DNA from 2 places in the Streptomyces sp. NPDC003943 genome. Region 1 is predicted to be linked to the other one. Evidence: riboswitches for the same ligand, from Rfam matches in the RefSeq annotation. Region 1 holds a riboswitch; the other holds the start of a gene.
The links. A riboswitch is a leader RNA that binds a small molecule or an ion and turns the genes downstream of it on or off. The one in region 1 is predicted to bind ZMP and ZTP.
Positions count from the first base shown of each region.

Region 1 (4,353 bases):
CGGGGATGCCGCTGTCGGAGTACGTCCGACGGCGGCGGCTCACCGTCGCGGGGGCCGACGTGCTGGCCGGGGAGCCGACCCTGCTGGAGATCGCGATCCGCTACGGCTACACCTCGGGCGAGGCCTTCGCCCGGGCGTTCCGCGCCGTGCACGGTGTCGGTCCCGGCGAGGCCAGGCGTACCGGCGCGGCTCTGAACTCGCAGCCCCGGCTGTCCTTCCGCCTCACCGTCGAAGGGAACAGCACCATGCGGTACCGCATCGTGGAGAAGGAAGCATTCCGGGTCGTCGGCAAGAAGGCCCGCGTCCCGCTGATCCACCAGGGCGTCAACCCGCACATCGCCGAGCACATCCGGAGCATCCCGCCGGAGACGATGCTGCGGATCGTGGGCCTGTCGGACCAGGACCCGGAGGGTGTCGTCTCGGCGACCGTGCGCCTGCCGGACGGCGTCAGGGACGGCTTCGAGGAGGGCAGCGAACTCGACTACTACCACGCCGTGGTGACCGCCGAGGCCGAGCTGCCCGAGGACCTCGACGTGCTGGACTGCCCGGCGGGCACCTGGGCCGTGTTCGAGAACACCGGGCCGTTCCCGCAGGCGCTGCAGCAGATGTGGGGCGACGTCGCGGCCCAGTGGATCCCGTCCAACCCGTACGAGTACCGTCCGGGGCCGGAGATCCTGCGCACCCGCCCGGCGCAGGACGACCCGGCGCACAGCGACGCCCAGCTGTGGATCCCGGTGACCCGCACCAGGGGCTGAGCCGCACGTCACGTGACGGTCCGGGACGGGCGAGGCGCCCGTCCCGGACCGCTTCGGACCGCTTCGGACCGGGCGGAGCCGGTCCGGCTAGACCGGCAGGCCCGGGGCCGGGAACGCGGCCATCAGCTCGGCGACCTCGGCGCGGATGACGGCCAGGGCGTCCTCGTCGCCCTTGCCGGCGGCGGTCACGCCCCGGTCGATCCAGTCGGCGACCTGCGGCATGTGCGCGACGCCGAGGCCGCGGGAGGTCAGCGACGGGGTGCCGATGCGGATGCCGGAGGGGTCGAAGGGCTTCCGGGGGTCGAACGGGACGGTGTTGTAGTTGACGACGATGCCGGCCCGGTCGAGCGCCTTCGCCGCCACCTTGCCCGGGACCTCCTTGGGCGTGAGGTCCATCAGGATCAGGTGGTTGTCGGTGCCGCCGGACACCAGGTCGAAGCCGCGGTCGAGCAGCGCTTCGGCGAGGGCCCGGGCGTTGGCGACGACCGCGTGGGCGTAGTCGCGGAAGGACGGCTGGGCCGCCTCGTGCAGGGCGACGGCGATGGCGGCGGTCGTCTGGTTGTGCGGGCCGCCCTGGAGGCCGGGGAAGACGGCCTTGTCGAGGGCCTTGGCGTGCTCCTCGCGGCACATCAGCATCGCGCCGCGCGGACCGCGCAGGGTCTTGTGCGTGGTCGTGGAGATCACGTCCACGTGCGGCACCGGCGACGGGTGGGCGCCGCCCGCGATCAGGCCGGCGATGTGGGCGACGTCGGCGACGAGCACGGATCCGGCCTCGCGGGCGATCTCCCCGAACGCGGCGAAGTCGATCGTGCGGGGCAGCGCCGTGCCGCCGCAGAAGATCACCTTCGGCCGCTCGGCGAGGGCCAGCTCGCGGACCTGGTCGAAGTCGATGAGGCCGGTGTCCTTCCGTACGCCGTACTGCACGCCCCGGAACCAGGTGCCGGTCGCGGAGACGCCCCAGCCGTGGGTGAGGTGGCCGCCCATCGGCAGGGCCATGCCCATCACGGTGTCGCCGGGCTGCGCGAAGGCCAGGTAGACGGCGAGGTTGGCCGGCGAGCCGGAGTACGGCTGCACGTTGGCGTGGTCGACGCCGAAGAGGGCCTGGGCGCGGGCGATGGCCAGGCTCTCGACCTGGTCGATGTTCTGCTGGCCCTCGTAGTAGCGGCGGCCCGGGTAGCCCTCGCTGTACTTGTTCTGCAGCACGGTGCCGGAGGCTTCGAGGACGGCGGCGGAGACGTAGTTCTCGCTGGGGATGAGACGCAGGGTCTCGGCCTGCAGCCGCTCCTCGGCACCGACGAGCGCGGCGAGCTCGGGGTCGGCGGCGGAGAGGGCCGGGTGGTGGGCGGGAAGGTTCATGGCGTTCCTCCGGGATGGAGGTCCGGTGCGGCATCCGCACGGGACCTGGTCAGGGTTCCCGTGATGCGAGATGGGGGCTCACCCGCCGAAGGCAGGGGGCGGGCGGCATCTGCACGGGACTCTTGTCGTTTCCCGTGATGCCCAGGCGGGCGGCATCCCGTGTGCTCTGCCGCGCACGGCTCCCCCGGGGTTCGTTCCCCGTACGCCAGTCGCCGTGCGTGTTTCCAGACTATCGGGCGCGCCGTCACGACAGGTTTCCCCGTCCGGCATGCGAGCGACGATAAGAAAAGGGAACCACACCCGCCCCTGGCCGCAGGACGAACGGAGACCCCGTGTCGAGTACGTCGAGTTCTTCGAGGACGCAAGACGAGATCGCCGCCGCGGACGCGCACAGCGCCCACAACTACCACCCCCTGCCCGTGGTCGTCGCCTCCGCGGAGGGCGCCTGGATGACCGATGTCGAGGGGCGCCGCTACCTCGACATGCTCGCCGGGTACTCGGCGCTCAACTTCGGGCACGGCAACCGGCGCCTGCTCGACGCCGCCCGCGCGCAGCTGGAGCGGGTGACGCTGACGTCGCGCGCGTTCCACCACGACCGGTTCGGGGAGTTCTGTACGCGCCTGGCCGAGCTGTGCGGCAAGGAGATGGTGCTGCCGATGAACACGGGCGCGGAGGCCGTGGAGACGGCGGTGAAGACGGCCCGCAAGTGGGGGTACGAGGTGAAGGGCGTGCCGGACGGGCACGCGAAGATCGTCGTGGCGGGGAACAACTTCCACGGCCGGACGACGACGATCGTCAGCTTCTCCACGGACCACGAGGCGCGCGACCACTTCGGTCCGTACACGCCGGGCTTCGAGATCGTGCCGTACGGCGATCTGACCGCCCTGGAGGCGGCCGTCACGGAGAACACGGTGGCCGTGCTCCTGGAACCGATCCAGGGCGAGGCCGGGGTGCTGGTCCCGCCGGCCGGTTATCTGCGCGGGGTGCGGGAGCTGACGGCCCGGAAGAACGTGCTGTTCATGGCGGACGAGATCCAGTCGGGCCTGGGCCGCACGGGCCGGACGTTCGCGTGCGAGCACGAGGGCGTGGTGCCGGACGTCTACGTCCTGGGCAAGGCGCTCGGCGGCGGTGTCGTGCCGGTGTCGGCGGTGGTCGCGAACCGGGACGTCCTCGGGGTGTTCCGGCCGGGCGAGCACGGCTCGACCTTCGGCGGCAACCCGCTGGCCTGCGCGGTGGCGCTGGAGGTCATCGCGATGCTGCGGACGGGCGAGTACCAGCAGCGCGCGGCCGAGCTGGGCGAGCACCTGCACGCCGAGCTGGGCCTGCTCGTGGGCGGGGGCGCCGTGGAGGCGGTGCGCGGCCGCGGGCTCTGGGCGGGCGTCGACATCGCGCCGGCGAAGGGCACGGGCCGGCAGATCTCGGAGAAGCTGATGGCCCGGGGCGTCCTTGTGAAGGACACGCACGGGTCGACGATCCGGATCGCGCCGCCGCTGGTGATCTCGAAGGAGGACCTGGACTGGGGTCTGGAGCAGCTGCGGGCGGTGCTCTCGGCGGACTGACGGTTCGCGCTGACGGACGTGGGCGGTCCGGTCCACCTCCGGACGGGCCGCCTCCGGGAGGGCCGCCTCCGGGAGGGCCGCCTCCGGGAGGGCCGCCTCCGGGAGGCGGCCCTGCCCGCCTCCGGGCGGACCGTCCACGTCCGTTTCGTGCCCGACTCCCCCCATTGACACCCCAGTTGGTCTAGGCCAATGATGGCCGCCATGTCGAGACCCCGTCTGCGCCGCGCGCTGCGTCGCGCGCTCGCCGCGCTCGTCCCGCTCGCCTTCGTGAGCGCCCTCCCCGCCCCCGCCCGGGCCGCCGCCTGGCCGGAGCCCGTACCGGTCGTGAACCGCGTCCAGACCACCGACCCGGTCGTCTTCATCACCATCGACGACGGCTGGTACCACGACCCGGCCGCCGCGAAGCTGCTGCTCGACCGCCGGGTGCCCACGTCCCTCTTCCTGCTGCCGGGCGCGTACGCCTACGACTCCGGCTACTTCCACACGTTGCTCGACCAGGGCCCGTCCCGCGTCGAGAACCACACCGTCGACCACCCGGACCTCACCACCCTCGACGCCGCCGGCCAGCAGGCGCAGGTCTGCGGGGCGCGCGAGGCGCAGCTCGCCGAGTTCGGGGACGGGGCGCGGCTGCTGCGCCCGCCGTACGGGACGTACGACGCGACCACGCTGACCACCGCGCGGGC
Region 1 covers NZ_JBSGIW010000008.1:28,648-33,000, reverse strand. The annotation lists gene ACWEV0_RS05320 (AraC family transcriptional regulator) at 1-755, shown strand, start outside; gene ACWEV0_RS05315 (serine hydroxymethyltransferase) at 843-2,111, opposite strand; ZMP/ZTP riboswitch at 2,244-2,334, opposite strand; gene rocD (ornithine--oxo-acid transaminase) at 2,444-3,670, shown strand; gene ACWEV0_RS05305 (polysaccharide deacetylase family protein) at 3,872-4,353, shown strand, end outside.

Region 2 (4,353 bases), on a different contig from region 1:
ACCAGCGCCGCCCGCAGCCGCCCGGCCAGCCGCTCCCTCAGCCGTACGACCCCGGGCGCGCACGACGACGGCAGCAGCGGCCCCGCGTAGCCGGCGAGCGCCGTCGACACGGCCCCCGACGCCAGCCGCCGGTCCACCACCGCGAAGTCCGCGTCCACCGCCTCCGTCAGCCGGTACGGACGGGACGCGAGCACCTCCGCGCCGAGCAGGCCCCGCAGCCGGGACAGTTCCGCCCGCAGCGTCACCGGCGTGACCGACTCGTCCTCGTACAGCAGCGTGAGCAGCTCGTCCCCGGACACGCCCTCCGGGCGCTGCGCCAGGATCACCACGATCTCGCTGTGCCGGCGGCTCAGCCGCAGCCGACGCCCCGCCACGTGCAGCAGCGCCTCGTCCCGGCCGAGGGACGTGAGCCGAGGCCGGCCGGCGGCCGGGGCGGGGGAGACGAGCGCGAGCTGCGACTCGGCGGCCCGCGCCACCGCCTGCACGAACGCCAGGCTGTGCGGATGCGCCAGCCCGTCCCCGCCGGTGATGTCCACCGCCCCGAGCAGCCGCCCGGAGTGCGGATCGTGCACCGGCGCCGCCGCACAGGTCCACGCCTGCACCGGCCGCCGGAAGTGCTCCGCCGCACACACCTGAACCGGCCGGTCCACCGCCATGGCCGTTCCCGGCGCGTTCGTCCCCGCCGCCGACTCCGACCAGCGCGCCCCGGCGACGAAGTTCATCCCGCGCGCGAGGCGCAGCGTTCCCGGATGCCCCTCCACCCACAGCATCCGGCCCGCCGCGTCGCACACCGCGAGCAGATGCTCGCCGTCCCGCGCGTACGCCCCCATCAGCTCCCGGATCACCGGCATCGCCGCCGCCAGCGGATGCTCCTCCCGGTGCCCGGCCAGCTCCTCCTCGTCGAGTTCGACCCGCGCCGCGCCGTCCGGGCTCACCCGCGCCCGTAGCGAACGCCGCCAGGACTCCGCCACCAGCGGCCGGACGGGCGGGCTGCCCGGCGGGGCCGCGAGCGGACCGCCGGCCGTGAACGCCTCGTGCGCCCGCCGGACCGCCGCACCGTCCGTGTCCCCCCACGTGTCACGCCACGTGTCGCTCACGCTCAACTCGGCCTCCCCGTCGAGGTCGTCGGCATCCTGACGTCGTCCTTGACGTCGTCCTGGGCGTCGTCCCGGATGTCGTCCCGGACCGTCGTGGACGTCGTCGTGGACGCCATCGTCATGCGCGCAGGGCGGGCCGACAAGCGTCCGGACCGGCCCGCATACGCGCCCTGACCGGTACCCATCACCCGGGCGTCCCGTAGAGTGGGACCGGGCCGTGACTGGCGCTTGAGGTGGATCACCACCGGGGAGCGGCCCGGCGGACGCGCGTACTCGCAGTACCGGTGCACGCGGCCGTGTCGCAGCCGTGCGCCTGGGCGAACCACCTTCCTCGACGACGCCCAGGAGTGGCCCATGTCCACCAGCACCGCACGCCTCATGGACGGCACCGCGCTCGCCCGCCGCACGGTCGAGGAGACCGCGGCCCGCGCCGCCGAGATCACCCGCCGCACCGGCACCACCCCCTGCCTCGCCACCGTCCTCGTCGGCGCCGACCCGGCCTCCGTCACGTACGTCAAGATGAAGCAGAACCGCTGCGCGAAGGCCGGAATCCGCTCCAAGCACGTAGAGCTGCCCGCCGAGACCACCACCGAGGAGCTCGTCGCGGTGATCACCGCGCTCTCCGAGGACCCCGAGGTCCACGGCATCCTGCTGCAGCACCCGGTCGGCCCGCACATCGACGAGCGCGCCGCCTTCGAGGCCATCGCCCCGGAGAAGGACGTCGACGGCGTCACCATGGCCTCCTTCGCCGCCATGGGCTTCGGCCTGCCCGGCTTCGTCTCCTGCACCCCCGGCGGCATCATGCGGCTGCTCGACGAGTACGAGGTCGAGCTCAGCGGCAAGCGGGCCGTCGTCGTCGGCCGCAGCGCCATCCTCGGCAAGCCCGCCGGCCTGCTGCTCCTCGGCCGTGACGCCACCGTCACCTACTGCCACTCCCGCACCACCGACCTCTCCGCCGCCGTCCGCGAGGCCGACATCCTGGTCGCCGCCGTCGGCAAGCCGCAGTTCATCAAGGGCGAGGACATCAAGCCCGGCGCCGTCGTGATCGACGCCGGCTACAACGCCGGCAACGTCGGCGACGTCGACTTCGACAGCGCCGCCGAGCGCGCCTCCCTCATCACCCCGGTTCCCGGCGGCGTCGGCCCGATGACCATCGCCGTGCTGCTCGCCCAGACCGTCGACGCGGCCGAGCGCCAGCTCGGGCTGTAGGTCTTCCATGGCGTGGGCCCCGGATCTCGTGCGAGCAGCGGGATTGTCACGGTTCTGTACGAGCGGGGCCCAACGCGCCGGTATCGCTCGCCACATGGGCGCGCGCGGGCGAGGCTGATTCCCATGCTCCGCCCGCCGACGGAAACCCCGTCCCGCGACGCCCGGCCACCCAGACGGCCGGGCGTCGTCGTCCTGCCGGTCGCCGCGCTCGCCACCATAGTGGCGCTCTCGGTGGCCTTCACCGCACACGGTGGTACGGCCGAAAGAGATCTGCACGGCGCGCCGCCCCCGGCACACGACACGAGCGGGACAGCCGACCCGGTCAACCCGGTCGACCCGTCCGCCGCGCCACCCGGTCAGCACCCCTCGGCGCAGGCCGAGAGCCCCAGCCCGATGCCCGTCCGCACCGCGGACCGCACGGCGGAGGGCCGCACTGAGGCCACGGCGACGGCCACCGCCGTGCCGCGCCCGTCCGCGACCGCCACGCCCCCGCACCAGCGGCGCGCCACGGCGGCCCCGCCCGCACGCACGCCGTACGACGCCCTGCGCGTCGGCGACTGCTTCGACATCGACCGCGACGCGCCGGGCACCGTCATCCGCCGCGCCTGCGACACGCCCCACGACGCCCAGGTCGTCGCCCGCCCCGTCCTCACCGGCAGCTACGCCGACGACCGCGCGGTACGGGACGCGGCCGCCGCCCTCTGCCGCGCCCCTCTCCGCGTCAAGGCCGCAGAGCAGCCCCTCGGCACCCGCTGGACCACCTTCGTCCAGTACCCGTACCGCACCAGCTACCTCCTGGGCGAGGACAGGATCGCCTGCAGCCTGGCAGCACCGTCGGACACGGGCAGGAAGCTGACGGCGCCGCTGCAGTGAGGCGCGGCGCCCGACCCGTGTGGCGCCGCCGCCGGTTCGAGGTGCCCGCGCCGCTACCCCTCCGCCACTCCCGACAGCGCCGCCGCCGGGTCGTGTTCCGGGGCGCCCGCGGGGGTCCACGTTCCGTCCTCCTCGCGGTACGGCCACCAGCGGCCGTCCTCGCCCAGGCGCAGCTGGAGGTTCGTGCCGGTGAGGGTCCAGCGGGCCGGGCCGGACGGGTGGAGGGCGGGACGGTCGGCGGGTTCCCAGGCTTCCAGAAGACGGGCCTCGGCCCGGCGCAGGGCGTCGGGGCCCGGCGTCCACTCCTCCTCCAGGACCGCGAGGCCGGCCGGGCCGCCGAGGCGCCAGGCGCGGACCGCGAGGTCGAGGCCGGTCCGGGTGCGGCCCGAGCCGGTGGCGAGGCGGGCCGCGATCCACGGCACGGGGGAGCCGGCGGCCAGCCGTACCGCGTCCTGGGCCACCGTCAGGGGCGGGTCGGCGAGCGTCGTCGCGGCGCTCGACTCCGCCTGCGCCTGCGCCGGGCCGGGCGGCGACGGTACCCCTGTGGCGGCTTCGGACAGCAGCCGGTGGGCCCGGGCAGCCGCGTCCGCCGCGAGGAACTCCAGGGCCGCCGGATCGAGGCCCGGCTCCGGGCCGGTCTCCGTGTCGAGGGACGGCGGCTCACCCGGCGCGGCGGACGGGACCGGCGGCGCGGGCAGCGGGGGCAGGATGCCTCCCGCCGCGAACGCCTCCGCCGCCGAGACGCCCGAGACACCCGACGCGCCCACTGCGCCCGACATGCCCGAGCCTCCCGCCGGGCCCGAGCCACCCGCTGCGCCGAAGCCGCCCACCGCGCCGGAGCGCCCGTCCCGCGGCCCGTCGGACCCCGCCGTGGCCCACGCCGCGCTGCGCTCCTGCAGCGCCTCGACCAGCGCGCGCTCGCCCCGTCCCCGCATCAGCAGCAGCACGAACGGGTCCTCGTCGAGCAGCCGCGCCACCTGGTAGCAGAGGGCCGCCGTGTGCGGGCAGTGGTCCCAGGCCTCGCAGCCGCACCGGGGCTCCAGGTCGCCGATGCCCGGCAGCAGTTCGAGCCCGGCCGCCGCCGCGTCCTCAACCAGATGCGGCGGCATCTCGCGGTCCAGCAGGGCCGCGATGTGTCCCGCACTGGCCACCGCCAGGTCGACGAGCCGGTCCC
Region 2 covers NZ_JBSGIW010000025.1:50,495-54,847, forward strand. The annotation lists gene ACWEV0_RS13550 (GAF domain-containing protein) at 1-1,097, opposite strand, end outside; ZMP/ZTP riboswitch at 1,305-1,423, shown strand; gene ACWEV0_RS13555 (bifunctional 5,10-methylenetetrahydrofolate dehydrogenase/5,10-methenyltetrahydrofolate cyclohydrolase) at 1,452-2,306, shown strand; gene ACWEV0_RS13560 (hypothetical protein) at 2,430-3,179, shown strand; gene ACWEV0_RS13565 (SWIM zinc finger family protein) at 3,233-4,353, opposite strand, start outside.
Region 2: another riboswitch for ZMP and ZTP. It lies ahead of ACWEV0_RS13555 (bifunctional 5,10-methylenetetrahydrofolate dehydrogenase/5,10-methenyltetrahydrofolate cyclohydrolase); the one in region 1 lies ahead of ACWEV0_RS05315 (serine hydroxymethyltransferase).